4 regions of the Variovorax sp. GrIS 2.14 genome follow, and region 1 is predicted to be linked to each of the others. Evidence: predicted binding sites of a transcription regulator. Region 1 holds the regulator's gene; each other region holds the start of a gene.

The links. The regulator sigma-54, encoded in region 1, starts transcription at its own class of promoters, with help from an activator protein. The targets are predictions, from matches to a motif close to TGGCANGNAANCTGCTTT.
Region 2: the regulator sigma-54 is predicted to act here: its motif matches at 1,770-1,787, upstream of RCH10_RS11050 (DUF3567 domain-containing protein).
Region 3: the regulator sigma-54 is predicted to act here: its motif matches at 1,732-1,749, upstream of RCH10_RS13980 (CmpA/NrtA family ABC transporter substrate-binding protein).
Region 4: the regulator sigma-54 is predicted to act here: its motif matches at 4,690-4,707, upstream of nirB (nitrite reductase large subunit NirB).

Annotation. Positions count from the first base shown of each region.
Region 1 covers NZ_JBJXIA010000001.1:612,567-619,865, forward strand. Annotated here, with positions in the region: gene argS (arginine--tRNA ligase) at 1-223, shown strand, start outside; gene RCH10_RS02890 (SPOR domain-containing protein) at 238-990, shown strand; gene RCH10_RS02895 (thiol:disulfide interchange protein DsbA/DsbL) at 1,154-1,795, shown strand; gene lptA (lipopolysaccharide transport periplasmic protein LptA) at 1,896-2,642, shown strand; gene lptB (LPS export ABC transporter ATP-binding protein) at 2,639-3,421, shown strand; gene RCH10_RS02910 (RNA polymerase factor sigma-54) at 3,432-5,045, shown strand; gene RCH10_RS02915 (ATP-binding protein) at 5,055-6,845, opposite strand; gene RCH10_RS02920 (class I SAM-dependent RNA methyltransferase) at 6,870-7,299, shown strand, end outside.
Region 2 covers NZ_JBJXIA010000005.1:212,611-219,909, reverse strand. Annotated here, with positions in the region: gene RCH10_RS11060 (fumarylacetoacetate hydrolase family protein) at 1-358, opposite strand, end outside; gene RCH10_RS11055 (DUF3108 domain-containing protein) at 430-1,686, shown strand; gene RCH10_RS11050 (DUF3567 domain-containing protein) at 1,797-2,108, shown strand; gene RCH10_RS11045 (ChaN family lipoprotein) at 2,381-3,067, shown strand; gene RCH10_RS11040 (aminotransferase class III-fold pyridoxal phosphate-dependent enzyme) at 3,107-4,441, opposite strand; gene purU (formyltetrahydrofolate deformylase) at 4,531-5,382, shown strand; gene RCH10_RS11030 (FAD-linked oxidase C-terminal domain-containing protein) at 5,415-6,920, shown strand; gene RCH10_RS11025 (CidA/LrgA family protein) at 6,931-7,299, shown strand, end outside.
Region 3 covers NZ_JBJXIA010000007.1:204,560-211,858, reverse strand. Annotated here, with positions in the region: gene tsaD (tRNA (adenosine(37)-N6)-threonylcarbamoyltransferase complex transferase subunit TsaD) at 1-250, opposite strand, end outside; gene RCH10_RS13985 (nitrate- and nitrite sensing domain-containing protein) at 326-1,612, shown strand; gene RCH10_RS13980 (CmpA/NrtA family ABC transporter substrate-binding protein) at 1,962-3,206, shown strand; gene ntrB (nitrate ABC transporter permease) at 3,217-4,140, shown strand; gene RCH10_RS13970 (ABC transporter ATP-binding protein) at 4,137-4,943, shown strand; gene RCH10_RS13965 (GAF domain-containing protein) at 4,945-5,853, shown strand; gene nirB (nitrite reductase large subunit NirB) at 5,882-7,299, shown strand, end outside.
Region 4 covers NZ_JBJXIA010000015.1:64,200-71,498, reverse strand. Annotated here, with positions in the region: gene RCH10_RS21075 (protein kinase domain-containing protein) at 1-674, opposite strand, end outside; gene RCH10_RS21070 (formate/nitrite transporter family protein) at 683-1,495, opposite strand; gene nirD (nitrite reductase small subunit NirD) at 1,556-1,897, opposite strand; gene nirB (nitrite reductase large subunit NirB) at 1,918-4,470, opposite strand; gene RCH10_RS21055 (hypothetical protein) at 4,893-5,828, shown strand; gene RCH10_RS21050 (DUF3606 domain-containing protein) at 6,022-6,204, shown strand; gene RCH10_RS21045 (ATP-dependent DNA helicase) at 6,255-7,299, opposite strand, start outside.

The sequences.
Region 1 (7,299 bases):
CCCCGACATGCTGAGCGCCGCTGCCAAGGATTTCGCGCCGCACGACGTCACTTTCTACCTGCGCGAACTGGCCGCGAGCTACCACAGCTACTACGACGCCGAGCGCATTCTGGTCGACGACGAAGCCGTCAAGAAAGCCCGTTTGGCGCTGGTCGCCGCCACTGCGCAGGTGCTGCACAATGGCCTCGCAATTCTTGGCGTCAGTGCGCCACGCAAGATGTGATTCCGAACCTCAAAATGAAATCAAGTACACGCTCAGTTCAGCGCGGCAACATCGTCATCGGGCTGATCATCGGCCTGGTGCTCGGGCTCGGCGTGGCGCTGGGCATCGCGGTCTACGTGACCAAGGTGCCGATCCCGTTCATGAGCAAGAACCAGCGCGGCGGTGCCGAGCAGGACGAAGCCGAAGCCCGCAAGAACCGCGACTGGGACCCGAACGGCCCACTCGCAGGCAAGGCCGGTGCCGTCAAGCCGCAGCCGCCTTCGGTGACCGCACCTGCGACGGTCGGCCCGCTCAATGCGCCTTCGACCGGCCCGGTTCCGGTCGTGGTCGCGCCCGGTGCGTCCACGACCCCTGCTGCGCCGCGCCCGCGCACGGCACCGGTGCCAGCCGAAGCCAACGCACTGCCGCCGTCGAGCGATCCGTTGGGCGACTTGGCGCGCTCAAGATCCGGCAACAACCCGACCGCCGGCGGCACCATTGCCAGCGTGGCGCCTTCGACGGCTGCTGCTGCCAACGCCAGTGGCGCAGACCCGTTCCTCTACTTCGTGCAGGCCGGCGCCTTTCGCACCACCGACGACGCCGAAGCGCAGCGCGCCAAGTTGTCGCTGATGGGTGTCGAGGCCAAAGTCACCGAGCGCGAGCAAGCCGGTCGCACCGTGTACCGCGTGCGCGCCGGCCCGTTCAACAAGAAGGACGATGCCGACCACTTGAAAGATCGCCTCGATGGCGGCGGCTTCGATTCCGCACTGGTGCGGGTGCAGCGTTGAGTGCGGTCCGCCGTGGAGCGTTGAGTTTTGGAACGTTGACTTTTCTTTACTCGCCGCGGCGTGACGCACTGCGTCTCTGCCGCGTTGAATCAACCGGGCGCGGAACTCCGCGCGGCACTTCTGGCTCTTTCAGCCGAACAGGAGCACCTCTTTGATGAAACACATGAACCGTCGTGACTTTTCTCTGGCCGCCACATCCCTCGGGTTGATGTCCGCCGCTTCTCTCTCGCATGCCCAGGTTCAGCCCAAGGCCGGCAAGGACTACATCGACTTGAGCCCCCGCGTCCCGGTCGATGCGCCGGCCGGCAAGGTGGAGGTCATCGAGTTCTTTTCTTACAACTGTCCGCATTGCAATGCGTTCGAGCCCGAGCTCGAAGCCTGGGTCAAAACGTTGCCGAAAGACGCCGCGTTCCGTCGCGTTCCCGTGCCGTTCGTCGGCAACGACGTCGAGCCTAAGCAGCGCCTGTATTACGCGCTCGATGCCATGGGCAAGCTCGACGAATACACGATGAAGGTCTTCAATGCGATCCACACCCAACGCCAGAACGTGAACGGCGACGCGGCCATCATTGCGTGGGCCGAAAAGAACGGCCTCGACAAAGTCAAGTTCACGGAGGCGTTCACCTCGTTCGGCGTGGTGAGCAAGGCCAAGCGGGCGACGCAAATCACCGAGCAGTACAAGGTGGCCGGTGTGCCTGCTCTTGGCGTGGCAGGGCGGTTTTACGTCGACGGCGAGCTCGCCGGCAACATGACCAAGTCGCTGCAGGTCGCCAACTACCTGATCACCGAAGCGCGCAAAGGTTGAAGCTGTCACACGCGTTTTTTGAGAAGCCCGCTTCGGCGGGCTTTTTCGTCAAGGTCGTGTCAGTTGGCCGCATACAATGCGCAGCAAGTTTCGTGCCTCTATGACCCTGCGCTCAAAATCCCCCCTTCGCTCCTTTCGTTCTGCTTTCGCGATCACCTTTGGTGCATTGCTCGCCTTGGCACTCGGCACCGGCCTGCCGGCGCATGCCGAAAAGGCCGACCGACTGAAGCCGATGAACATCGAGTCGGACGCGCTGCGTTACGACGACCTGAAGCAAACCAGCGTTTTCACCGGCAAGGTGTTCGTCACCAAGGGCACGATCGTGATTCGCGGCGCCCGCATCGACGTGCGCCAGGACCCCGAGGGCTACCAATACGGCGTGGTCACGCCCGAGCCGGGCAAGCTGGCTTACTACAAGCAAAAACGCGACGCCCCGGGCGACGAGTGGACAGAGGGTGAAGCTGATCGCATCGAATACGACAGCCGCGCCGACAACGTCAAGTTCATCGGCCATGCCGTGATGCGGCGGCTGATCGGCACCAAGGTCAACGACGAAACCACCGGCCCGCTGATCGTCTACGACCAGAGCAACGACACCTTCACGGTCAACGGTTCGACCTTGCCGCCGGACGCCAGCGTCGCGGCCGGTGCTTCGGGTGGTCGCGTCAGGGCGGTGCTCACGCCGCGCGCTCCGGCGTCGGCAGCCGGTGGCGCCAAAGCGGCTCCGCCTGCGGCCGGTCCGGGCTCGGGTTCCAGTGCCGCGCCGGCCACGACGGTGCCCGCCACCCCCGCTGCAGGCTCCGGCCTGCGCCAGAGCACCACGCTCGGCGGAGAACCGCGCAAGTGATCGAAAACGCAGACGCGATCGACGTCGGCAGCCGCCTCGAAGCGCGCGGCCTCAAAAAGACCTATGGCAGCCGAACGGTCGTCAAGGATGTGTCGCTCGGCGTGCAAAAGGGCGAGGTGGTCGGGCTGCTCGGCCCGAACGGCGCCGGAAAAACGACCTCGTTCTACATGATCGTCGGACTGGTTCGCGCCGATGCGGGCGAGATCACCATCGACGGCGAGCCTATCGCGCACATGCCGATCCACAAGCGCGCGCGCATGGGTCTGAGCTACCTGCCGCAGGAAGCGTCGATTTTTCGCAAGCTCACCGTTGAAGAGAACGTGCGGGCCGTGCTCGAGCTGCAGCTAGACACCGACGAGTCCGGCAGGTCGGTCCCGATATCGAAGGCACGGATGGAAGAGCGGCTGAGCGAGCTGCTGAACGACCTGCGCGTCGAACATTTGCGCAACTCGCCGGCGTTGTCGCTGTCGGGCGGCGAGCGGCGGCGGGTCGAAATCGCCCGTGCGCTCGCCACGCAGCCGCGCTTCATCCTGCTGGATGAACCCTTCGCCGGCATCGACCCGATTGCCGTTATCGAAATCCAGCGAATCATCAGTTTTCTCAAAGAGCGCGGCATCGGCGTGCTGATCACCGACCACAACGTGCGTGAAACGCTGGGCATCTGCGATCACGCTTTCATCATCAGCGACGGGCAAGTGCTGGCACAGGGCACGCCTTCGGAGATCGTCGACAACGCCGAGGTACGACGCGTCTACCTCGGCGAACACTTCCGGATGTAGAGCGCGCAGGATGAAGCAAGGCCTGTCGCTGCGCGTATCGCAGCACCTCGCGCTCACGCCGCAACTGCAGCAGTCGATCCGACTTTTGCAGTTGTCCACGCTCGAGTTGAGCCAGGAAGTCGAGCAGATGCTCGACGACAACCCGTTCCTGGAGCGCACGGCCGAAGAAGCCGCACGCGAAGAGTTCGGCATCGACGTGTCCGACGCGCCAGCGCCGCGCGAAGAGCACGACAGCGACCGCCAGAGCGAGAGCGACGGCGAGTTCGCGCCCAGCGCGCTGGCGACCAGTGCCGACGGCGCGAGCACCACCACGACCGCCAGCGAGACCGAAGCGCCGGCCGCCGAGATGTCCGACCAGGAGCCCGACTGGGGCGGCGACGGCACGGTCGAGATGACGCCGGACGATGGGGAATGGGGCGGCGAGGCGCCGGCCAGCAGCAACAACCTCGGCCCGAACGACGGCAGCGAGCGCACCGACGCCACCGAGCTCGCGCGCAGCCAGGAGTCGCTGCAATCCTTCCTGCACCGACAGGCACTGAGCCTGCGGCTGAACGAAAACGACCAGGCCGCACTGCGTTTTTTGATCGAATCGTTGAATGACGATGGCTACCTCGAAGACTCGTTGCCAGCGCTGGCATCGGGCCTCGCGGGCGATGACAACGACCAGTTCGACGGTCTCGTCCACCACTTCCAGGTGGCGCTCGGCCTGCTGCAAAGCCTGGAGCCGGTCGGCGTCGGCGCACGCGATCTCGGCGAATGCCTGGCGATCCAGCTGAAGGCGCTCGCCCATGAGAACGAGACGGCCGAAGAAAAGCAGATCCGCAAGACTGCGATCCTGATCTGCAAGCAGCCGATGGAGCTGCTCGCGCGGCGCGACTTCAAACGTCTGGCCACGCTCACACGCAGCAACGAAGAAGAAGTGCGCAGCGCGCTGCAGGCGATCGCCAAGCTGGAGCCCAAGCCGGGCCGCCGCTTCGTCGATGTCGAGCGCAACATCGTGGTGCCCGACGTGATCGTCACCCGCACCGGTCGTGGCGCGACGCTCAAGTTCCGCGTGATGCTCAACCCCGACGTGATGCCGCGTCTGCGCGTGCACGACATCTACGCCGGCGCGCTCAAGGCGCACAAGGGCGAGGGCAGCCAGGCGCTGTCGCAGCGGCTGCAGGAGGCGCGCTGGTTCATCAAGAACATCCAGCAACGCTTCGACACCATCCTGCGGGTGAGCAACGCCATCGTCGAGCGGCAGAAAAGCTTCTTCGTGCACGGAGAACTCGCCATGCGCCCGTTGGTGCTGCGTGAGATCGCCGACGAGCTGGGCTTGCACGAGTCGACCATCAGCCGCGTGACCACGGCCAAGTACATGTCGACGCCTTACGGCACGGTCGAGCTCAAGTACTTCTTCGGTTCGGCGCTCGGAACCGAGACCGGCGGCAATGCATCCAGCACGGCAGTGCGAGCGCTCATCAAGCAACTCGTGAGCGCGGAGAGCATCAAGAAGCCGCTGTCGGACAGCCAGATTTCCGACATGCTGAAAGAGCAGGGGATCGAATGTGCGCGGCGCACCGTCGCCAAGTACCGCGAAGCGCTGCGCATCGCACCGGCGAATCTGCGCAAGGCGCTGTAAGGCTTCGGTTTACCGCCGCGCCTGCAACAAAATCCCGCGCAGCTCCGCCGGCTGCACCGGCTTGCGCAACGCATGCCAGCCACGCTCGCGGGCCAGGTGCAGCGTCGCTTCATCGATATCGGCCGAGATCAGCGCGATCGTGAGCGACGGCTTTTGCAGTTGCAGGCGTCGTGCCAGGTCGATACCGTCGAGCTTGCCCGGCAAGCGGATGTCGCACAGCGCGACGTCGATGGCCTGCAGGTCGGCGAGCGCCAGCGCCTCGGCCGCGCTCTCGTAGATGCGTGGCAGCGCCTGCCATTGGCGCAGCAGGGCCGCGAGGCTGTCGGCCACCACGGCGTTGTCTTCGACCACCAGCACCGCCAAGCCGGGCGCCAGCGGCATGGCGTCGAGCGCTGCGGTGCTGGTCGCCGCCGCGGTCGCGGCGCGTGCCGTGCGGTCGGGGTGCGCATCGCGAGGGGCCGATGGCAGCGTGAAGCCGAACACCGAGCCGCGTCCCGGCAGCGACCGCAGCGTGATCTGGACCCCCAGCCGCATCGCCAGGCGCCGCACGATGGCCAGCCCTAGGCCGTGCCCACGCTGTAGATTGCGCTCCACGTTCCCGACCTGCTCGAAGTCGCCGAACACCCGCTCCTGCGCTTCGCAAGCGATGCCGATGCCGCTGTCGCGCACCTCGATGCGCCAGCCGCCCGGCCGGCGCCGACAGGCCAGCAACACGCGGCCATTGGGTGCGAACTTGACAGCGTTGTCGACCAGATTGGCGACGATGCGGCGCAGCGCCACCGTGTCGGTCCACACGATGGCTTCGGCCGGGCAACGCACCCGCACCCGGCCGCTGCCTGCCTGCCGTGCGAACTCGTTCAGCAGCGGTGCGAGGGCGACCGCGGTCAACGTGAACGGGTCGGCAGCGGCCTCGATGCGACCGATTTCGAGCAGCTGGTTGGTCAAGCCTTCGAGCGCCTGCTGTGCCCGTGACAGCGCATCGACGGAGCCTTGCACCACGGCGGCGCTTTCGCCGGCGCGCAGTTGCTGCCGCAGCACTTCGGCCTGCAGGCCCATAGCCATCACCGGCTGCCGCAGGTCGTGGTTGGCGGCTGAAAAGAACCGGAGACGCTCGGCCTGCGCCTGTTCCGACGCGCGCAGGCCAGCCAGCGCCTGCACGCGCAGCGCGCTCTCGTTGTGGCGCAGGCTGATGTTTTCTTCGAGCTGGCGCGAGCGCTCCGACACCAGGTTCCACACCATCGCAAGCAGGCCGATGCCGAGGACCGCCGCCGTCACCATCACCGGCTGGCCGTAGGTGAGGCTCATCACGATCATCGGCACCAGCAGCAGCGAGATCGCCAGTTGCATCGCGGGCGTGTGATACGACACCGAGAACGCCGACGACAGGGTCATCGCCATGATGACGACGGCCAGCAGCAGTTGCACCACCGGGTCGGTCGGACTGAACAACAGTACGCCTGCCGCACCGTGCGCGGCCTCGTGTACTGCGATGCGAAAGGTGTGCAGGCGGAGCGCAGGCTGCAGGTTCTCGGGCGTCAGCGAGCTGGGCAGCACTTGCGGAAAAAAGCCGCGCCATGCGGTGCTGGCGGCGATCATGGTGATCCAGATAAGCGCGTGCGATACCGAATACTGCCAGGCGAAGAGGGCTGCAACGCCGCAGTCCAGCAGGAACTGCACGGCCAGCATCGGTCCGGTGGGCTGGGCGCTTAGGCGCAGCACTTCGCACTGCACTGCAAAGCGCACGGCCGGCGACGGAGCGGCCTGTGATGAGGGCGACGCGGGGGCGGACGGGGAACTCATGAGCACGGCCACTATAGTGGGCGGGTGAACGATCTCTCTCTCTTTTTGCCTTGCGCCGCCGGCGTCGAGGAACTCCTGGCGCAGGAAGTCCATGCGCTGACCGGCCGTGTCGGCCAAGACCTGCTGACGCTGCGCGGCGGCGTGCGGGTCCGGGCCGAGTGGCGCGACGCCCTCAAGCTCAACCTGCACAGCCGCCTGGCGCAACGCGTGCTCATCGAATTGGCGCATGCGCCGTACCGCAGCGAGAACGATCTCTACGCCATTGCCAGTGGCGTGGCGTGGGAGATCTGGTTCACGCCGAAGCAGACTTTCAAGATCGAGACCACTGCGCAGCACAGCCCGCTGCAGAGCCTGAACTTCGCGACGCTGCGCATCAAGGACGCGATCGCCGACCGCTTTCGCGCCAAAGCCGGCGGCGTGCGGCCGAGCATCGAAACGCAGTGGCCCGACTGCC
Region 2 (7,299 bases), on a different contig from region 1:
CGTCGCTGCCGCCCTGGTACATCAGCGGATCGGCGTAGAAGCTTTCGGGCACCTCGGCGTTGCGGGCCTGGCGCACCAGTTCGACGTGGTTGAGGTAAGCCGAGCCGTCGGCCCATTGGTAGGCCCGCGGCAACGGCGCCATGCACTGCGCGGCGTCGAACGGAAACGCATGGCGTGCGCGGCCTTGGTTGAGCGCGTCGTACAGGTCCTGCAGCTGCGGGCTCATGAAGCCCCAGTCGTCGAGCACCTGCTGCAGCCGGCTGGCGATGCCGGTGGCGTAGTGGGCGAGCGTGAGGTCACGGGAGACGACGACCAACTGCCCGTCGCGGGAGCCGTCCTTCAGGGTGGCGAGTTTCATGATGGTGGCGGCTTGCTAATCTGGGAAACTGAAGAAACTGTCTTGGCGGCGGCAGTTTACCGAGTGAGCTCATGACACAAGGTGAACCTGCTGCCTTGCGCCCTACTCCATTCGTCATGTCGTCGTTGACCGCTCCTCCCTTGCCCGACCTGCCGCGGCCGCCCTGGCGCGCGCTGGTGGTGGTGACGCTGGCGGTCGCCCTCGTCCACCTCGCGCTGCTCGGACTGACGCCGATGGCCGTCGGCTCACAGCCGGCACCGCTGGCGGGCAAGTTCAGCACGCGGACCATCGTGATCGCGCCGCCGCCGAGTGCGGAGCCTGCTGCTGGTTCTGCTGCCACGCCCGCACAAGCAGCCACGCCCGCAGCAGCGTCCGCGCCAAAACCGGTACACCCACGCGCCGCGCGCACGATCACGCCGCCCAAGCCACGCGCGCCTGTCGAAACGCCGCGGCCACCACCACCGCCAGTAGAGATCGTGCCGCAGCCTGCCGTCGAACCCGTGATCGAGCCAGCGGCCAAGGCGCCGGCCGTCGAACCGACGCCCGCCGACACCACGGCTGCAACAGCACCGGAAGCCGCCGCCAGCGCTCCCGGCGGCTCCGGGGGCGCAGCCTCCGCAGGCAACGCCGGCAGCGGCACGAGCCCGCAAGGCGCCATGACCGGCCCGACGGCCTTGCGCGTGCCGGGTTCCGTGCAACTCGCCTTCGCCGTGACCGGCCAGCAAGGCGCGTCGCCGATGCAGGGGGTTTTTGGGCGGCTCGACTGGCTGCAGGACGGCAACGCCTACGACGCGCGCCTGGCGCTCACTTTTTTGTTCCGCACGCTGCGCACCCAGCACAGCAGCGGCGTGATCGGACCGACCGGCATCGAGCCGCAGCGCTTTTCAGACAACCGAAAGACCGAGATCGCCTCGCATTTCGTGCGCGACCAAGGCAAGGTGGTCTTCAGCAACAACGCACCCAGCGTGCCTTTGCTGGCCGGCGCGCAAGACCGACTGAGCGTGGTGCTGCAGCTCGGTGCGATGCTGGCCGGCGATCCGGCGCGCTATCCGGCCGGCAGCGCCATTTCGGTCCAGACGGTCAGCTCGCGCGATGCCGAGATCTGGACCTTCAATGTCGAGGGCGAAGAGAAGTTGAGCCTGCCGGCCGGCGATTTCACGGTGCGCAAATTGACGCGCAGCCCGCGTCGCGAGTTCGACGACCGGATCGAGCTGTGGCTGGCGCCGGACCTCGGCTACCTGCCAGTCCGCATCAAGCAAACCCAGCCCAACGGCGACTTCGCCGACATGCAGCTGCGCGAACAACTTGCGATGAAGCCGCCAGGTTGAGCGCAGATTGAAGACCAGTCGGTGTAAGTCTGCGCGCCGGAAAATCGCCCGGAAATCCTGTTTGTGCGATCCATTCTTGAAACTGGCGCGTTGATTGCTATCTAACCCTCATGAACGCTCTCGACATCCTCTCCAGTTCCGCCACGCACATGCTGTACGACTCCGACGCGTACGCGGTCGTGCACGTGCAGCCCACAGAGGGCGACAAGCCGCTGGCGCCGCACCTTCCGGTGCTGGCGCGCCACGGTTTCGAGATCGTCGACAAGCGCTCGGGCAAAGAGGTCTACCTCGACGGCTCGTGGGCCGAACTGTTCCAGCAACAGATCACTGCCTGGCAGATCAACACACCAACGCAGGAAGAAGTCGAAGACACGCTCGAGGGTTATGCGGAGCTGGCGCAGAACCCGGTGCTCGTTCATTGAGAGCATTCGTCGAGTCGGCGCCTGAGCCAGGATGGATTGAGCCGCGCGCTCCTTTCCTCGCTCCTCGCTAGTATTCGCAGATGCTTTCGCTCAATTCTTCGGCTCGTTTGTCCGCACTGCGGTTTAGATGGCTGGCCTCGTTGCGGACTTCATCTCGTCTTTTGGTTGTCTCGTTCGGCGCCGCCTTGTGGCTTGCCGGCTGCTCGATGCTCCCCGGCGCTCCCAGTACCGTCGCTGCCGACGTCCCCGTCGCACGCCGCATCGACGCTTTGATGCCCGCCGACGTCATCCTGCTGGGGGAGCAGCACGACGCGGCCGACCATCACCGCATCGAACGCGAGGCGGTGGAAGCGCTGGTGACGCAGGGCAAGCTGGCCGCGCTCGCTATCGAGATGGCGGAAGAAGGTGCCGGCACGGCCAAGCTCCCGGCCGGCGCGACCGAAGCCCAGGTTCAGGACGCCTTGAAATGGAACGACAAGGCCTGGGGCTGGGACGACTACGGCCCGGCCATCATGGTGGCAGTGCGCGCCGGCGTGCCGGTGGTCGGCGCCAACCTGCCGCTGGCTCGCATCAAGGACGCGATGGCCGATGTGTCACTCGACGCGCAGCTCTCGGACAGCGGCCGCGAGACGCAGCAAGCGGCCGTCCGCGCCGGCCACTGCGACCTGTTGCCGGAATCGCAAATCGGCCCGATGACCCGCGTGCAGATCGCACGCGACCGTGCCATGGCGCAGGCCATCGTCAAGGTGCGACAACCCGGCAAGACCGTGCTGCTCATCAGCGGCGCCGGCCATGCGACCAAGACGATCGGCGTGGCGCAGCATCTGCCGACCGATCTGTCGATCAGATCGATCCAGTTGCAGGCCGGCGGCGCAGGAAAAGCCAAGGGCTACGACGCGATCTGGATGACCCCGGCGCTGCCCGACAAGGACTACTGCGCCTCCTTGCGCAAGGGCTGACGGAAGCCGTGCCGGGGCATTGGCCGCGCCAGCTTCCCCTCAGGCGAACTTCTTGATCGAATCCGCCAGCGTGTTGACCAGCGTGTCGATGTGCGATTTCTCGACGATGTAAGGCGGCGCGATCACCAGCACATCGCCCGCGGCCCGGACCAGCGATCCCTTGTGGAAGCAATCGAGAAAGACGTCGTAGGCGCGCTTGCCCGGCAGGCCGGTGATGGGCGCCAGCTCGACGGCGGCGGCCAAGCCCAGGCTGCGAATGCCGATGACGTTCGGCAGGCCTCTGAAGGCGCTGTGGAACGCGTCGCCCAGCACCGGGCCCATTTCGGCGGCGCGCGAAAAGAGCTGCTCTTTCTGGAACAGCTCGAGCGTGGCGATGGCTGCCGCGCACGACACCGGGTGCCCGGAGTACGTGTAGCCATGGAAAAACTCGACCACGTGCTCCGGCGCGTCGGTCTTCATCAAAGCGTCGTAGAGCTTGTCGCGGCAGATCACGCCGCCAAGGGGAATGACGCCGTTGGTCACGCACTTGGCGAAGTTGAGCATGTCGGGCACCACGCCGTAGTAGTCCGCTGCGAAGTTGGTGCCCATGCGGCCGAAACCGGTGATGACCTCGTCGAAGATCAGCAGGATGCCGTGCTTGTCGCAAATGGCGCGCAGCTTTTGCAGGTAGCCCTTGGGTGGCAGGTACCAGCCCGCCGAACCCGCCACCGGCTCCACGATGATCGCGGCCACGTTGCTCGGATCGTGCAGCGGCAGGATGCGCGACTCGAGCTCGACCAGCGGATCTTCGTTCCACACCGGTTCCTCGTTATGGATGTAGGCGTGATTCACCGGATCATGGATAAAGCGCATGTGGTCGACGCGTGGCAAAAACGCCGAGCCGAACACCTTCCGATTGCCCGGAATGCCGCCCACCGACATGCCGCCGAAACCAACGCCGTGGTAGCCCTTCTCGCGGCCGATGAATACGTTGCGATGGCCTTCGCCGCGCGCCCGGTGATAGGCCAGCGCAACCTTCATCGAGGTGTCTGCCGCTTCGCTGCCCGAGTTGCAGAACAGCACGCGGTTCAGGTCGCCGGGCGCCATTGCAGCGATCATTTCTGCGGCCTTGAACGCCTTGTCGTTGCTCACTTGAAAAGCCGTGGCGTAGTCGAGCGTGTCGAGTTGCTTCTTGATGGCTTCGTTGATCGGTTTGCGGTTGTGGCCCGCGCCGACGCACCAAAGCGACGAGATGCCGTCGATGACTTTCTTGCCGTCGTGCGTGGTGAACTCCATGCCGTCGGCCGCGACGAACACGCGCGGGTCTTTCTTGAAGTGACGGTTGGGCGTGAAGGGCAACCACTGGTTGTCCATGTTGAAGTCGCTGTAGGCCATGAAACGCTCCCGATGTTGACGCGTGGTGAATAAGGCCGACGGGCAGACCCGTGGCGCAGGGAAATCATTTTGCGACAATCACGCCCCTGATGACCATGCCCGCCTACATCCTCACCCTCTCCTGTCCCGACCGCACCGGCATCGTGCATGCCGTTTCAGGCTTTTTGCTCGAGCGCGGCGGCAACATCGAGGAGGCGGCGCAATTCAACGACCCGACCACCGGCCTCTTTTTCATGCGGGTTCGATTCGCCTGCAGCGATCACTCTGAAGCGGCGCTGCGCGAGCAACTCATGACCTTTGCCGGAGGGTTCGGCATGCACTGGCAATTGCACGCCGCCGCCGAACCGATGAAGACGGTCATTTTGGTGAGCAAGGACGGCCACTGCCTTAACGATTTGCTGTTTCGCTGGAAGAGCGGCCTGCTCGCCATCGACGTCCGCGCCATCGTCTCGAACCACCGCGATTTCTATCAACTGGCGGCCAGCTACAACGTGCCCTTTCATCACATCCCGATGACGGCGACGACCAAGGCGCAGGCCGAGGCCAGGCAGATGGAAATCATCGAGGCCGAGGGCTCCGAACTGGTCGTGCTGGCGCGTTACATGCAGATTCTGAGCAACGACCTGTGCAAGAAACTGTCGGGCCGCGCCATCAACATCCACCATTCGTTCCTGCCGAGCTTTAAGGGCGCCAAGCCGTACTACCAGGCGCACGACCGCGGCGTGAAGCTCATCGGTGCGACCGCCCACTACGTGACCGCCGACCTCGACGAAGGCCCCATCATCGAGCAGGACGTGACCCGCGCCGACCATACCGACACGGTCGAAGCGTTGACGGCACGCGGCCGGGATACCGAAAGCCAGGTGCTGGCGCGCGCCGTCAAATGGCACAGCGAACATCGCGTGCTGCTCAACGGACACCGGACAGTAGTCTTCAAGTAGCAGAGCTCGGCATCGTGACGTAGAGTGGCTGTATGAACGCTCCCGTCACGCCCACGCAGTACGATCTGCTTCAGAAATCCGAGCGCCAATCGCAGGTGGTGCGCGCGCTGCAGGCGCACCTGCCATCGCATGCGCTGATCTGGCACGACGAAGACACCACGCCGTATGAATGCGACGGCCTCACGGCATACCGGGCGCGGCCGCTGGTGGTCGCATTGCCGGAAACCGAGGCGCAGGTGGCGGCATTGCTCAAGACCTGCCATGGGCTCGGCGTGCCGGTGGTCGCACGCGGTGCCGGTACCGGCCTTTCGGGTGGCGCCATGCCCGACACCATGGGCGTCACCCTGTCGCTCGCCAAGTTCAACCGCATCGTGAAAATCGATCCGGTGAGCCGCACCGCCGTCGTGCAATGCGGCGTTCGAAACCTGGCCATCAGCGAGGCGGCGGCGCCATTCAACCTCTACTACGCACCGGATCCGTCCAGCCAGATCGCCTGCACCATCGGCGGCAACGTGGCCGAAAACTCGGGCGGCGTGCACTGCCTGAAGTACGGGCTGACACTGCACAACGTAATGCGCGTGCGTGGCTTCACCTGCGAGGGCGAGGCCATCGAGTTCGGCGGCGAGGCGCTCGACAGCCCGGGGCTCGACCTGCTGGCACTCGTGATCGGCAGCGAAGGCATGCTGGCCGTCACCACTGAAGTCACCGTCAAGCTGGTGCCCAAGCCGCAACTGGCGCGCTGCATCATGGCAAGCTTCGCTGAGTTGCGCAAAGCAGGTGATGCGGTGGCCTCCGTCATTGCAGCCGGCATCATCCCGGCCGGGCTGGAGATGATGGACAAGCCCATGACCGCCGCGGTCGAAGGCTTCGTGCACGCCGGCTACGACCTCGACGCCGCCGCCATCCTGCTGTGCGAATCCGACGGTACGCCCGAAGAAGTCGAAGAAGAAATCGGCCGAATGACGGCGGTGCTGCGCAGTTGCGGCGCCACCGCCATTTCAGTCAGCGCCAACGAAGACGAGCGCCTTAAATTTTGGAGCGGCCGCAAGAACGCTTTTCCGGCATCGGGCCGCATCAGCCCCGACTACATGTGCCTGGACTCGACCATTCCACGCAAGCGGCTGGCCGACATCCTGCTGGCCATTCAGCAGATGGAAATCAAGTACAACCTGCGCTGCTGCAACGTGTTCCATGCGGGTGACGGCAACCTGCACCCGCTGGTGCTGTTCGATGCCAACGACCCGGACGAGTTGCACCGCTGCGAACTGTTCGGTGCCGACATCCTGGAGACGAGCGTCGCGATGGGCGGCACCGTGTCGGGCGAGCACGGCGTGGGCGTCGAAAAGCTCAACAGCATGTGCGTGCAGTTCACCGCGGCTGAAAACGAGATGATGTTCGGTGTCAAGCGTGCGTTCGATCCGGCCGGCTTACTCAACCCCGGCAAGGTGATTCCAACGCTGCAGCGCTGCGCGGAGTACGGCAAACAGGTGTTCCGCGCTGGCAAGACACTGCCTTTCGCCGACCTTCCGCGCTTCTGAGAGCGGTCGGATGCAAGGCTTGCGCGGACTGGCGTGGTTGCTGGTGTTCCAGTCGATCGGCGAGGCGGTGTCGCGCGGCTTGTCGTTGCCGCTGCCGGGGCCGGTCCTTGGCCTCATCCTGCTGTTGATCGCGTTGCGGTTTCCGCTGGTGCGCGAATCGGTCGGCGAGTGCGCCAACTTCTTGCTGTCGCATCTTTCGCTGCTGTTCGTGCCGGTGGGTGTCGGCGTGATGACGCACCTGTCGTTGTTGAGCCAGTACGGCGGCCGCATGCTGGTGGTCATCGCAGTGTCGACCTGGATCGGCCTTGCGGTGACGGCGCTGGTCTTGTACTGGCCCGACCGGCGTCAGACTGTCGACGACGGCGCGCTCAAAGTCACG
Region 3 (7,299 bases), on a different contig from region 1:
GGGTGTAGGCGACGACATCGATCTCTGCGAGCGAGCGCCCGGCCTCGGCCATGACGCCCTGCGTCAGCGGCAGCACGCGCCGGATATGGTCACGACTCGCCAGTTCGGGGACCACGCCGCCGTAGGCCTGGTGCATGGCGATCTGGCTGTGCAACGCATGCGCCTGCAACATCGGCAGTGCCGTGCCCTGCGATTCGACCAGCGCCACGCCGGTTTCGTCGCATGATGATTCGATTCCCAATAAAAGCATCCAGCGAGTTTAGGGTGGTCCCCATACCGGGGCACGGATGTTGCTGGATGCCCGTCAGTTCCTATTGCCCCACACATGAATTCAGGATTGAGCTTTCTGGTCGCAGCCAGGCGATGCGAAATCGATGAGCTAGAGCAGCTGGCGCGTACCAGCGAACTGGTCAGCACCATCGGCCGGCTGGTTCACGCGCTGCAGCGCGAGCGCGGGCTTTCCAACGTCCTGCTCGCCTCGCAAGGACGTCGCTTCGCGGCGCAACGCAGCGCCCAGATCGGTGAATGCGGACGCTTCGAACGCGAGGTTCGGGTCGGGTTCGACTTCCTCGAGAGCGAAGGCCGGCGTGCGGGCAGTGGCACTCGCCTGTTCAGCCGCATCGCCTGGGTGCTGCCCGGGCTGGACGCCCTTCCCACGCTGCGTCGCCGCATCGGTGCGCTGGAAACCAGTGCTGCAGAAGCGACAGCGGCCTTCGCGAAGCTGATTGCCGGCCTGCTGGCCGTGGTGTTCGAGGCGGCCGACGGCGCCACCGACCCAGAAATTTCGCGCCTGTTGGCGGCGATGTTCAACTTCATGCAGGGCAAGGAGTTCGCCGGCCAGGAGCGCGCCTGCGGTGCCGCGGCTTTTGCGACGGGACAGAACGATCCGCTGCGCCAGCAGCAGTGGCTTCAGCTCATCGCCGCGCAGGAGCGCTGCTTTCACGTGTTCGCCGACTTCGCCGGGCCGGCAATGAGCCAGCTCTGGCGCGAGCGCGAACCGGACGCCGAACTCGCCGAACTCGAACGTTTGCGCCGAATAGCATGCGCCGCGCCCGCCGGCGTGCCGCTCGACCCCGAACTCAGCGCGGTCTGGTTCGACTGCTGCTCACTGCGCATCGACGCCATGAAGGATGTCGAAGATCGGCTGGCCGCGGATTTGCGCGACCTGTGCCGCGACAAGACGCTGCAGGCACGCGGAGAAGCAGAGTCGTACGAGGTCCTGCTCGAGCAACTGGCCGGAGAGCCTGACACAGCTGCCACCGCTTTTTTTGACGAACCGGGCGCCGAGCCTGGCCCGCAAGTAGCCGTTGGCGGACTCACTTCCGCCGCAGCGCCGTACGGCCATCAGCTCGAACGCTCCATTCTCGAGATGATGCAGGAGCAGGCGCAACGCCTCCAGGCCATGAGCGACGAACTCGACGCCGTACGTACCGCCCTGAACGAACGCAAGCTCGTCGAGCGCGCCAAAGGCTTGCTGATGGCGCATCGTCGACTGACTGAGCCCGAGGCGCACCAGATGCTTCGGCAAACCGCGATGAACCAGAACCGGCGGGTGGTCGATGTCGCCGAATCAGTGCTTTCTATGGCCGACTACCTGCCCATCGGCAGCTGAAATGGTGCATTGCACAAACGAAGTGCGAAATTGCAATTTCGGATGAAATCTTCTCCGAAACCAATCTCAGCCTAGCTTCAATGCTATCGATTGAGTAGCAATCACGGTGGCCGCAATGCTGGCACGCTGCTTGCACTCAGCTCTCACATAGACCAACGACGGTCTCCAGGCAGGCGACATCCAATGGCGGGTGTCGCCGACCCAACGGACAAAGGCGTCCTTATCTGCATGCGCTCGCTTTCGAGCGGCACATGCGCGGTGAGGACGCCTTTTTTGTTTTTCGCTTTGCCTTTTGTCTTTGTCTTTTGGCCTTGTTCATCCTTTTCATTTTTTCGGAGTTCGCCCCTCAATGACCGATCTGCTTAAAACGAAGCTCAGTCGCCGCAAGATCTTGCAAGCCGCCGCCCTCGGCGCGGTCGGCCTCGACCCGGCTTTGCGTGCCGCCGTCTGGGCGCAAGGCTCCGACAAACCCGAGAAAGAAGAAGTCAAGATCGGCTTTATCCCGCTGACCGATTGCGCCAGCGTCGTGATGGCATCGGTGCTCGGCATCGACAAGAAGTACGGCGTGAAGATCGTGCCGAGCAAAGAGGCCAGCTGGGCCGGCGTGCGCGACAAGCTGGTCAATGGCGATCTGGACTTCGCCCACGTGCTCTACGGCCTGGTCTACGGCGTGCACCTGGGCATCGCCGGTCCCAAGAAGGACATGGCCGTGTTGATGACGCTCAACAACAACGGACAGGCCATCTCCCTGAGCAAGAAGCTGGCTGACAAGGGCGCGGTCGACGGCCCGTCGCTCGCCAAGATGATGGCCAGCGAAAAGCGCGAATACGTCTTCGCGCAAACCTTTCCAACGGGCACCCATGCGATGTGGCTCAACTACTGGCTAGCGGCCAACGGCATCAGCCCGATCCAGGACGTCAAGTCGATCGTCGTTCCGCCTCCGCAGATGGTGGCCAACATGCGCATCGGCAACATGGATGGCTTCTGCGTGGGCGAGCCCTGGAACCAGCGCGCCATCATGGACGGCATCGGCGTCACGGCTATCACGACGCAAGACATCTGGAAAGACCATCCGGAAAAGGTGCTCGGCACCACCGCCGAGTTCACCAAAAAATACCCCAACACCTGCCGCGCCGTAACGGCCGCGATTCTGGAAGCGGGCCGCTGGATCGACACCGGTCTGCAGAACAAAAACAAGATGGCCGAAACCATCGCCGAAAAGAGCTACGTCAACACCAGCGTCGACGCCATCAACCAGCGCATCCTCGGCCGCTACACCAACGGCATGGGCAAGAGCTGGGACGACCCCAACTACATGAAGTTCTACAACGACGGCGCGGTCAATTTCCCGTACCTGTCGGACGGCATGTGGTTCATGACCCAGCACAAGCGCTGGGGTTTGTTGAAAGAGCATCCGGATTACCTCAAGGTCGCGACGGAGATCAACCGCATCGACCTCTACAAGCAGGCCGCCACGGCCAGCAAGACGCCGGTGCCCAAAGACACGATGCGCACCAGCAAGTTGATGGACGGCATCGTCTGGGATGGCAAAAACCCGAAGGCCTACGCCGACGGCTTCAAGGTTCACGCTTAAGGAGCACAGCATGGTCAGCGCCGTCTTTCACTCTCCGCTCGACGCTTCCGCCGCAGTCCCGCTGCCGGCGAATGCGGCCGTCGCAACAAGCCCGGTGCGTGCGCCCGCTGCGACCCCCAGTGGCTCGGCATCGGGCGTGCGCAAGCCGCTCGACCTGCGCAAGTTCTGGATGCGCGTGCTGCCGCCGCTCGCGGGCTTCGGCATCCTGGTGCTGATCTGGGAACTGATCGCCGTACGAAGTGCCGGCACCTTTCCCGCACCGTGGGAAACCTGGCTGCAAGCGGTCAAGGTTTTCAGCGATCCGTTCTACAGCAACGGACCCAACGACCAGGGCGTGGGCTGGAACGTTCTCGCATCGCTGCAACGTGTCGCGGTGGGCTTCGGCCTGGCGGCGGCGGTCGGCATTCCGGCGGGCTTCGCGATCGGCCGCTTCGAGTTCCTGGCGCGCATGTTCAACCCGCTGATCAGCCTGCTGCGGCCGGTGTCACCGCTGGCCTGGTTGCCGATCGGCCTGCTGGTGTTCAAGGGTGCCAATCCTGCGGCCATCTGGACCATCTTCATCTGCTCGATCTGGCCGATGGTGATCAACACCGCCGTCGGCGTGCAGCGCGTGCCGCAGGACTACATGAACGTCGCCAAGGTCTTGAACCTGAGCGAGTGGAAGATCATCACCAAGATCCTGTTCCCCGCCGTGCTGCCCTACATGCTGACCGGCGTGCGCCTGGCCGTCGGCACCGCCTGGCTGGTGATCGTCGCCGCCGAGATGCTGACCGGCGGCGTCGGCATCGGCTTCTGGGTCTGGGACGAGTGGAACAACCTGAACGTGATGAACATCATCATCGCGATCTTCGTGATCGGCATCGTCGGCATGCTGCTCGAATACGCGCTCATCAAGATCGCGACCGCTTTCACGTTCGAAGAGGTGAAGTCATGAACGACGACAAGAAGTTCATCGATATCAGCGATGTCGAACAAACCTTCAAGACCGCCAAAGGCAGCTTCCAGGCGCTGCGTGACATCAACCTCACCGTGGCGAAGGGCGAATTCGTCGCACTCATCGGTCACTCGGGGTGCGGCAAGTCGACGCTGCTGAACCTGATCGCGGGTCTCACCATGCCGACGCACGGCACGCTGCTGTGCGCCAACCGGGAGATCGCCGGCCCCGGCCCCGAGCGCGCGGTGGTGTTCCAGAACCATTCGCTGCTGCCCTGGCTCACCTGCTACGAAAACATCTACCTGGGCGTCGAACGCGTGTTCGCGCCGACCGAAAATAAGGCGCAGTTGAAGGTCCGCACGGATGCGGCACTGGCGCTGGTTGGATTGACGCCGGCAACGAACAAGCGCCCTGGCGAAATCTCCGGCGGCATGAAGCAACGCGTCGGCATCGCCCGCGCGCTGGCGATGGAGCCCAAGGTCTTGCTGATGGACGAGCCCTTCGGCGCACTCGACGCGCTGACCCGCGCACGGCTCCAGGACGAACTGCTCTCCATCGTGCACAAGACGCAGAGCACCGTCGTCATGGTCACGCACGATGTGGACGAAGCGGTGCTGCTGTCGGACAAGATCGTCATGATGACCAACGGCCCTTCGGCCACGATCGGCGAGGTGCTCAAGGTCAATCTCGAACGGCCGCGCAATCGCGTCGAGCTGGCGGAAGACCGGCACTACGTGCAGTACCGCAAGGCTGTCATCGACTTCCTCTACACGCGGCAAGGCCACGTCGAAAAAGCGGCCTGATATGACATCCGCTCCAAACCTCGTGCCCAAGACCTTCATCCGCGTGATCGAGTATTGGGTGCCCAGCGAAGAAAGCGGCGTGCTCGAATTTGGCGGTGGATTGTTCGGTACGGCCACGCGCTTCGAAGCCGCCAGCCGCAACCTGTGTTTCGGCCGCGGGGAAGGCTTGCCAGGCCAGGCGTGGGAGGCCGGGCATCCGATCGTTCTGAAGGAGTTCGAAGGCTCGTACTTTCGTCGCGCCGTGCCCGCCAAGGCCGAAGGACTGACCTGCGGCATCGCGTTGCCGATCTTCAAGGGGCAGCAACTGAGTGCCGTGGTCGTGATCTTCTGCGGCGACGACGCAGAACATGCCGGCGCGATCGAACTCTGGGCCAACGATCCGGCAGAGTCGAAAGACATGGACCTGGTCGACGGTTACTACGGCACCACCGGCGACACCTTCGAATTCATTTCGCGCGCTACCAGCTTTCGTCGCGGAAACGGATTGCCCGGCATGGCGTGGGACAAACAAACGCCGGTGTTCCTGCCCGACCTGGGCAAAGCATCGGGATTTTTGCGGGCCGATGGCGCCATCAAGGTCGGCATCAACCGTGGCTTTGCGACGCCCTGCTCGACCATCGATGGCACCAACTACGTGATGGCCTTTTTGTCGGCGCTGGCCACGCCGATCGCGCGGCGCGTCGAAATCTGGGAGCCGGACGTGACCGGCACGCAACTGGTGCGCAGCTTCGGCTTCTCAGAAGCCGAAGGCATGCTCGGCGAATCCGAGATCGTGGCCGCCAGCGAAGAGGCGTCGAACGCGCTCGGCCGAGCCTTTGCGACAGGTGTGCCCGCGGTGGCCGCGCCGATGATCGCGATCCCGGTCGCGCCCGAAGGCAACATCACCGCGGTGATGGCTCTGTATTTCTGATCACGACTCGATCCGGAGGGATGAACCCATGAAAAAGATGAATCTCGTGCTGGTCGGCAATGGCATGGCCGGCGTGCGCGCGGTCGAAGAGCTGATCAAGTTGGCACCCGATCTGTACGACATCACAGTGTTCGGCTCGGAGCCGCACCCCAACTACAACCGCATCCTGCTGTCTCCCGTGCTGGCCGGCGAACAGACGGTCGACCAGATCATCCTGAACTCGTGGGAGTGGTACACCGAGAACAACATCACGCTGCATGCCGGCAAGACAGTGACCGAGGTCGACCGCGTGAAGCGCATCGTGCGCGCGGTCGCTGCCGACGGCAGCGTGATCGAGGCGCCCTACGACCGGCTGCTGCTGTGCACCGGCTCCAATCCGTTCATCCTGCCGGTGCCGGGCAAGGACTTGAAGGGCGTGATCGCTTACCGCGACATCGCAGACACCAACACGATGATCGAGACGGCCAAGACGCATAAGCATGCGGTCGTCATCGGTGGCGGCTTGCTCGGCCTCGAAGCCGCCAACGGTCTGATGCTGCGCGGCATGAGCGTGACCGTGGTGCACGTCAACGCGTGGTTGATGGAGCGCCAGCTCGACGATGTCGCCGGTGGGCTGCTGCGCAAGTCGCTCGAACAACGCGGGCTCGAGTTCCGTCTCAATGCGCAGACCCAGGAGTTGATCGACGATGGCGCAGGCCGCGTCAAGGCCGTCAAGTTCAAGGACGGCACCGAAGTACCGGCCGATCTGGTCGTCATGGCAGTCGGCATCCGCCCCAACACCGCATTGGCAGAATCGATGCGACTGCACTGCAACCGCGGCATCGTCGTCAACGACACGATGCAGACGGTGACCGATGCCCGTATCTATTCGGTCGGTGAATGTGCCGCGCACCGCGGCATCGCTTACGGACTGGTCGCGCCGCTGTTCGAGCAGGCCAAGGTCGCGGCCAACCATCTTGCGCAGTTCGGCATCGGCCGCTACATGGGCTCGCTGACGTCGACCAAGCTCAAGGTGACGGGCATCGACCTGTTCAGCGCCGGCTCGTTCATGGGCGGCGAAGGCACCGAAGAAATCGTGATGAGCGACCCGTTCGGCGGTGTCTACAAGAAGCTCGTCATCAAGGACGACAAGCTGGTGGGCGCTTGCCTTTACGGCGACACGGTCGATGGCAGCTGGTACTTCAAACTGCTGCGCGACGGCCGCAGCGTGAGCGACATCCGCGAGAAGCTGATGTTCGGTGAGTCGAACATCGGCGATACCGGCCACGAAGGCCACAGCAGCGCCGGGGCGATGCCCGACGAGGCCGAGGTCTGCGGATGCAACGGCGTGAGCAAGGGCGCGATCTGCAAGGCGATCAAGGACAAGGGACTCTTCACGCTGGACGAGGTGAAGAAGCACACCAAGGCGAGCGCATCGTGCGGTTCGTGCACCGGACTGGTCGAACA
Region 4 (7,299 bases), on a different contig from region 1:
TCCCGTGCTGCAGTCGCCAGCAGCCGAGCCGCTTCGTCGAAGTCGTCGCCGCATCGGGCGAGCGCGTCGTGCACGGCTTCCGCGTCCAGATGGGCATAGGCGCCATCGGTCGCCAGCAAGTAGATCTCGCCGACCTCGGCGGCCCAGTCGCTGTAGTCGATGTCGACGTTCGAGTCGGCGCCCAGTGCCCGCCCCAGGTACGACTCGACCGACGACAGGTGAACGCGATGGTCCTCGGTGAGTTGCTCCAGCGCGTGCGGATGCAGCCGATAGATGCGTGCGTCGCCAACGTGCAGCATGTGCACGTCGCGGCCCTTGAAGATGAGCGCGCTGAAGGTGCAGACATAGCCGCTGTCTTTGTCGAAGCGGGCGTCGCTGCGCATCGTCTGCGCGTGCAGCCACGAGTTGGTGGCGCTCAGTACGCGTTGGGCCGAGCGGCGCACCGACCAGGCATCGGAGGTCGCGTAGTAGTCGTCGAGAAAGCCGCGCACAGCCGCCGCGCTCGCGACCTGGCTGACGCGGCTGGAGCCGATGCCGTCGGCCATCGCCACCGCGATGCCTTTGGACGTTCGCAGCGAGCCCTCCGGCAGCATTGCACCATGAAAGTCCTGGTTGACTGACTTGGTACCGGTCAGCGAATGCTGACCGAGCGTGACCCGCAATGTTTTGCGCAAGCGAGGCTTCAGCGCAAGACGCGCTTGGGTGCGGTCTTGTAGTGGGTAGCGTAGAGCGTCAGGCCGACAAAGGTCAGTCCGCCGACCAGGTTGCCCAGCACCGTCGGGATCTCGTTCCAGATCAGGTAGTCCAGCAGCGTGAACTTGCCACCCAGCATCAGGCCGGTGGGGAACAGGAACATGTTCACGACCGAGTGCTCGAAGCCCATGTAGAAGAAGATCATGACCGGCATCCACATGCCGATGGCCTTGCCCGACACGGTGGTCGACATCATGGCGGCGACGACGCCGGTCGAGACCATCCAGTTGCACATCACGCCGCGAATGAACAGCGTCAGCATGCCGGAGGCGCCGTGTGCGGCATACCCCAGCGTGCGGGCCTCACCGATGCCGCCGAGCTTGGCGCCGATGACGTTGGGCGCCTCGCTGAAGCCGAAGGTGAAGATGATCGCCATGAACACCGCGACCGTCAGCGCGCCGGCAAAGTTGCCGACGAACACCAGACCCCAGTTGCGCAGCACGCCGGCCCACGTGGCACCGGGGCGCTTATCGAGCACGGCCAAGGGTGCCAGCGTGAACACACCGGTCAGCAGGTCGAAGCCCATCAGGTACAGCATGATGAAGCCGACCGGAAACAGCATCGCGCCGACCAGCGCGTTGCCGGTGTTGACGGTGATGCTGACCGCGAAGGCCGCTGCCAGCGCCAGGATGGCACCGGCCATGTAGGAGCGAATCAGCGTGTCGCGCGTCGACATCAGCAGCTTGGATTCACCGGCATCGACCATCTTGGTCACGAACTCGGCGGGGGCTAGATAGGCCATGGGATTCCTTGAAGCAGAGAGAAAGAAAAATAACGAGAAGAGATCGGGCGGGCGATGCGCTCAGGCCAATGCGACTTGCACGCGCCCCTGTTCGATACGCACCGCATGCGCGCGCACCGAGTACTCCGGGGATTCGATGCATTCGCCGTTGCGCAGGTCGAAGTGGTTCTTGTAGAGCGGCGACGCGACGACGATGCGATCGCCCAGGCTGCCCACCAGCCCGCGCGACAGCACGCTGGCCCGCGACTTGGGGTCGACGTTGTCGATCGCGAAGAACTGCCCTGCCTGGCCGATGTGGAAGATCGCGACATGCACGCCGTCGACCAGCGCGCACACGCCGGTGTCGGGCAGGATGTCGGTGGCCGCGCACACGGCAGTCCAGTGGAAAGTTTCAGTGGTCATGGTGAGATGTCCTCGGATGTTCAGGCGCTGGCGGTGGCGGTGGAGTTGGCGGCGGAGGTTTCGGCCTCCGCTTTGCGCTCTTCGGCACGGGCCGGCCGGATCTGGCCGCGCTCTTCGACGAACACGATGTGCTCGTCCTTCTTGTCGCTGTTGACGAAGGAGCGAAAGCGCTGGCGCGTGGCCGGGTCGTTGACGGCCGTCTTCCACTCGCACTGGTAGGTGTCGACCACGTGCTGCATCTCGGCTTCGAGTTGGGCGCCGAGCCCCAGCGTGTCCAGAATGAGCACGTCCTTCAGGTAGTCGAGCCCACCTTCGAGGTTGTCGCGCCAGGTGCTGGTGCGCTGCAGCCGGTCGGCGGTGTGCACGTAGAACATCAAAAAGCGGTCGACCAGCCTGACCAGCTCGGCCTTGCTCAGGTCGGACGCGATCAACTCCGCGTGGCGCGGCTTCATGCCGCCGTTGCCGCACACATAGAGGTTCCAGCCCTTTTCGGTGGCGATGATGCCGACGTCCTTGCTCTGTGCTTCGGCGCATTCGCGGGTGCAACCCGACACGCCGAACTTGATCTTGTGCGGCGTGCGCAGACCCTTGTAGCGGTTCTCCAGTTCGATCGCCATGCCCATGCTGTCGTCCACGCCGTAGCGGCACCAGGTCGAGCCGACGCAGCTCTTCACCGTGCGCAACGACTTGCCATAAGCATGGCCTGACTCGAAGCCGGCCGCGATCAGTTCTTCCCAGATCGGCGGCAGCTGTTCGACGCGCGCACCGAACAAATCCACGCGCTGGCCGCCCGTGATCTTGGTGTACAGGCCGTACTTCTTTGCGACCTGGCCGACGGCGATCAGGCCATCGGCCGTGACCTCGCCGCCGGGCATGCGCGGCACCACCGAATAACTGCCGTCCTTCTGGATGTTTCCAAGGAAATAGTCGTTGCTGTCCTGCAGGCTCGCCAAGTCTTTCTTCAAGACGAAGTCGTTCCAGCACGACGCGAGGATGCTGGCTGCGGTCGGCTTGCAGATATCGCAACCCAGGCCCTTGCCGTGTTGGGCCAGCAGATCACCGAAGGTCTTGATCTCGCCGACGCGCACCAGGTGATACAGCTCCTGGCGCGAATACGCGAAGTGCTCGCACAGATGGTTGTTGACCGCCATGCCGCGCTTTGCCATCTCCATCTTCATGACCTGCGTGACCAGCGGCACGCAGCCGCCGCAAGAAGCGCCAGCCTTGGTGCAGGCCTTCATGCCGGCGGCGGTGCTGACGCCCTCGCCCACCGCCGCGCAGATCTGACCCTTGCTGACGTCGTTGCACGAGCAGATCTGCGCGCTGTCGGGCAGCGCCTCCACGCCGAGCCCGGGCCTGGCCTTGCCGTCGCTCGACGGGAGGATCAAGAACTCCGGATCGGCCGGCAACGTGATGCCGTTGAGCGCGAGTTGCAGCAGGGTGCCGTACTCGGCGGCATCGCCGACCAGCACCGCGCCCAGCAGTTGCTTGCCGTCTTCGCTGACCACGATCTTCTTGTAGATCTGCTTGTGCTCGTTGATGTACTGGTAGGCGCGCGACTTGGGCGTCTTGCCGTGCGCGTCGCCGATGCTCGCCACGTCCACGCCCATCAGCTTGAGCTTGGTGCTCATGTCGGCGCCGGTAAAGGCGGCGTCGTCCTGCCCGGCGATGTGCTTGGCGGCCACGCGCGCCATGTCGTAGCCCGGTGCCACCAGGCCGAAGGTCTGGTCGTTCCACGCCGCGCATTCGCCGATGGCGTAGACGTTGCGGTCGCTGGTGCGGCAATGGGTGTCGACCGCGATGCCGCCCCGCGCGCCGATCGCCAGCACGCTCTGCCGCGCCAATTCGTCGCGCGGACGAATGCCTGCGGAGAACACGATCATGTCGGTCTCCAGATAGGTGCCGTCGGCGAACACCATGCGGTGCCGTGCGGTCGCGCCGTCGACGATCTCGACCGTGTTGCGGCCGGTGTGCACGTGCAGGCCGAGCGCCTCGATGCTGTTGCGCAACGCGCGGCCACCGCCCTCGTCGACCTGCACCGCCATCAGGCGCGGGGCGAATTCGACGACGTGCGTTTCCAGGCCCATGTCGCGCAGCGCCTTGGCGCATTCGAGTCCCAGCAAGCCGCCGCCCACGACCACGCCGGTCTTTGAGCGGGCGCCACATTCCTTCATCGCTTCCAGGTCTTCGATGGTGCGATAGACAAAACAGTTGGGGCGGTCGCGGCCGGGCACCGGTGGCACGAAGGGCGACGACCCCGTGGCCAGCACCAGCTTGTCGTAGTGCACCACCTCGCCGTCGGCGGTGGTGACGGTGTTGTCGCGGCGCTCGATGGCCACTGCGCGAGCCGCCAGTCGCAAGGTGAAGCCGGTGCGCTCGAAGAAGCCCGGCTCGACCAGAGACAGATCTTCAGCCGTCTTGCCGGCAAAAAATTCAGAGAGATGAACCCGGTCGTAGGCCGGGCGCGGCTCCTCGCACAACACCGTGACCTGTGCATCGGCGATACCGAGCGCATGGAGCTGTTCGAGAAATTTGTGGCCCACCATGCCGTGGCCAATCACTGCGATTTTCATGTCGTGTCCTGCACGCAGCCGGTCCGGTGAAAGGGAGCGGTGGCCGACGCTGTCAGGACAGAGTCGACACGGCCCCCGCTCGCTGGATGCGGATGCAAATCGGGTTGGAACAGACGAACAGTCGAGCATCGATGCTCTCAGTTCGTTCGGATCCCGCCGCCATTGGCGGAGGCAATATGTTGGCCGCGGCGACGGTGCCGTCGGAACACTGATGGACATCACGCAACATCCATGCCGGCCTTTTTGCGCGATGAGTCTTCTGAATGCCGAAGGCATGCGCTGTTCTGGCGCGTGAATCCTTGGTTTGGTGCACCGGACAACTTGGCAGGAACTCGTTTGGCGTGCGACAACATCGGCAAAATGCGCAGCTCGATAGCTCAAAAGGAATGACTGTGACTCCGACGACCCGGCCTCTTGCCCCCTTGACCACTCCGAACGCTTCGACCACTTCATCCATGTCGGCGATGACCGTGGCCGCCGCCATCCTGGCGCTCTGCGCAGGTTGCGGCACGCGCTCGCCGGCACCTGCCAACGCGCCTGCATCGACTGCGCAGGCTGCAGCTGCACCAGCGCCCGCCCGCGCCGCGCCAGTGAAGCCAGTGCGCGAAGGCATTGAATACGCAGCGCTGTCGGACCTCATCGGTGAAGGCACCGGCAAGCAGGTGAAGCAGGACCTGGTCGGCAAGTCGGTCAGCGTCGACCTTGCCAAAGCCACCGGGCACAACGTGCCTGCAGGCGCGTATGCGGTCGACAGCACCGACCAGACCTTTTTCGTGTGCCGATCGGTCGCGCCCGGCTACACGGGCGGCGCCGTCACCGCCAAGGTCCGCGACTACCGCTATCTGCCCCGAAGCAAACAGAAGATCGTCGACCTCGACCGCTGCGCACCTGAAGTCGCTGCAGTCGCCGCGCCGATTGCGGCCGCGCCAGCGCCTGCTGCTGCGGCGGCCGCAGCGCCTGCGCCCTACGCTGGAGGCGCCAAGCCCGGCATCGATGCCAAGGGGAACGTGACGGACTCGTCCAAGGTCGAGGCCGGCAGCGGTCGCACGGTCAAGGGCTTGAACGACTACGAAGGCGAAATCACCGGCAACCCGGCACCCGGCAGCAAGTTCACCAAGCTCCAGATCGGAATGCCCTTGCGACAGGTCACGGACCTCGCTGGCCCGCCGACCGACCAGGGCGCCTACATGACCGGCAAGGCCTGGATTCCGTTCTATTTCGGCGCCGACCGTCATCGCTTCGAAATGACCTACAAGGGTCAGGGCCGACTGATTTTTGCCGGCGGCGGCATGGGCGATTTCTCTAGTGGCTATCTGATCTGGATCATCCACAACCCCAACGAAGCGGGCTACCGCTAGTCGGCACGCCGGCGCACCGGCCATGGCCGCAGTAGTACAAAAGGCCAAGGAAGCGCAGGACTACGCGGGTCAACGCCTGAAGCAATCTTTTGGGATGTAAGGGCGTTTTCCTGCACGGTCCGTGGCACGCGTCTGTCCTGGGGGCTGCATCGCGCGACTGAAGATTGCGTCCATGCAAACGAAGGAGCAAACCATGACTCAGTCCGATGACATCGTCGTGCCGACAAATCCCGGCCAGGCGGTCGATGTGACCCAGATCGCTGCGGTAGAGCAATGGACCCAGCGGCTCGGGGTAACCGAGGAGGCGCTGCGTCTTGCAGTGGCCGAAGTCGGCACATCCGCAGAAGAAGTGCGAACGCATCTCGGCGTGAGCTGAGCCAAGCGCCGTCGCGCTGCGCGAAGCAGGGCTTCATTGATCGCTCGCGGTCAGTGAAGCTCGATGCGCCACCACGGCGGCAACAGGCACTGCACCTCGGGCAGCGCGAACCGATCGTCGAGCAGATACAACACGCCCGCATCCTGCTCGGTGCGAATCACGCGGCCCGCCGCCTGCACGACCTTGCGCAGGCCGGGATAGAGGTACGTGTATTCATAGCCCTGCCCGAAGCGCTCCTGCATCCGCTCGCGCATCACGTCGTTCAATTCGTTGTGCTGCGGCAGTCCGAGACTCGCAATGAAGGCGCCGACCAGACGCTCGCCGGGCAGGTCGATTCCTTCACCGAAAGCGCCTCCCAGCACAGCAAAGCCGATGCCTTGCCCACCGGCGACAAAGCGCGCGACGAAGGCTTCGCGTTCAGACTCCCGCATGCCACGCGACTGCGCCCACATCGGCACGTCGGGATAGCGCGCGGCCATCGCATCGCACGCACTGTCCAGGTAGTCGAAGCTGCTGAAGAAAGCCAGGTAGTTGCCGGGTCGTTGCTGGTACTGCGCCGCGATGATCTTCGTCAGCCGCTCCAGCGATCGATCGCGGTCACGGTAGCGCGTCGAGATCTGCATTGCCACGCGCACCGTGAGCTGGTGCGTTTGAAACGGCGAGCCGACATCGAGATGTGCGGTGCCTTGCGGCATGCCGAGTGCATCACGATAGAACGCGAAAGGCGCGATCGTTCCGGAAAAGCACGCGACAGACAGCGCACGTTCGAAGCGCGGCTTCAGGAAATACGCCGGGATCAGGTTGCGGATCGCGAAACCGCAGGGGCCGTCAGGATGTGCATCGATCGTGCTTTCAAGTACCGAGTGCTCGCCGAACTCATCAGACAGACGTACGAAGCGAAGCATGTCGAAGAAGAACGGCTGCATCGGGCCGTTGGCCTCGGCCGGGTGATCCGCGAAGTGGTCGGACATGGCGCCGATGGCTTCCTGTAGCGCGCGATGCAGGCGTTCTGGAATCTGGTCGCGGATGGCGTACGGCGTAAAGGCGGATGGCGTCGCGCCGCGCTGCGCCAGCTGCAGCGAATCCCACTCGCGC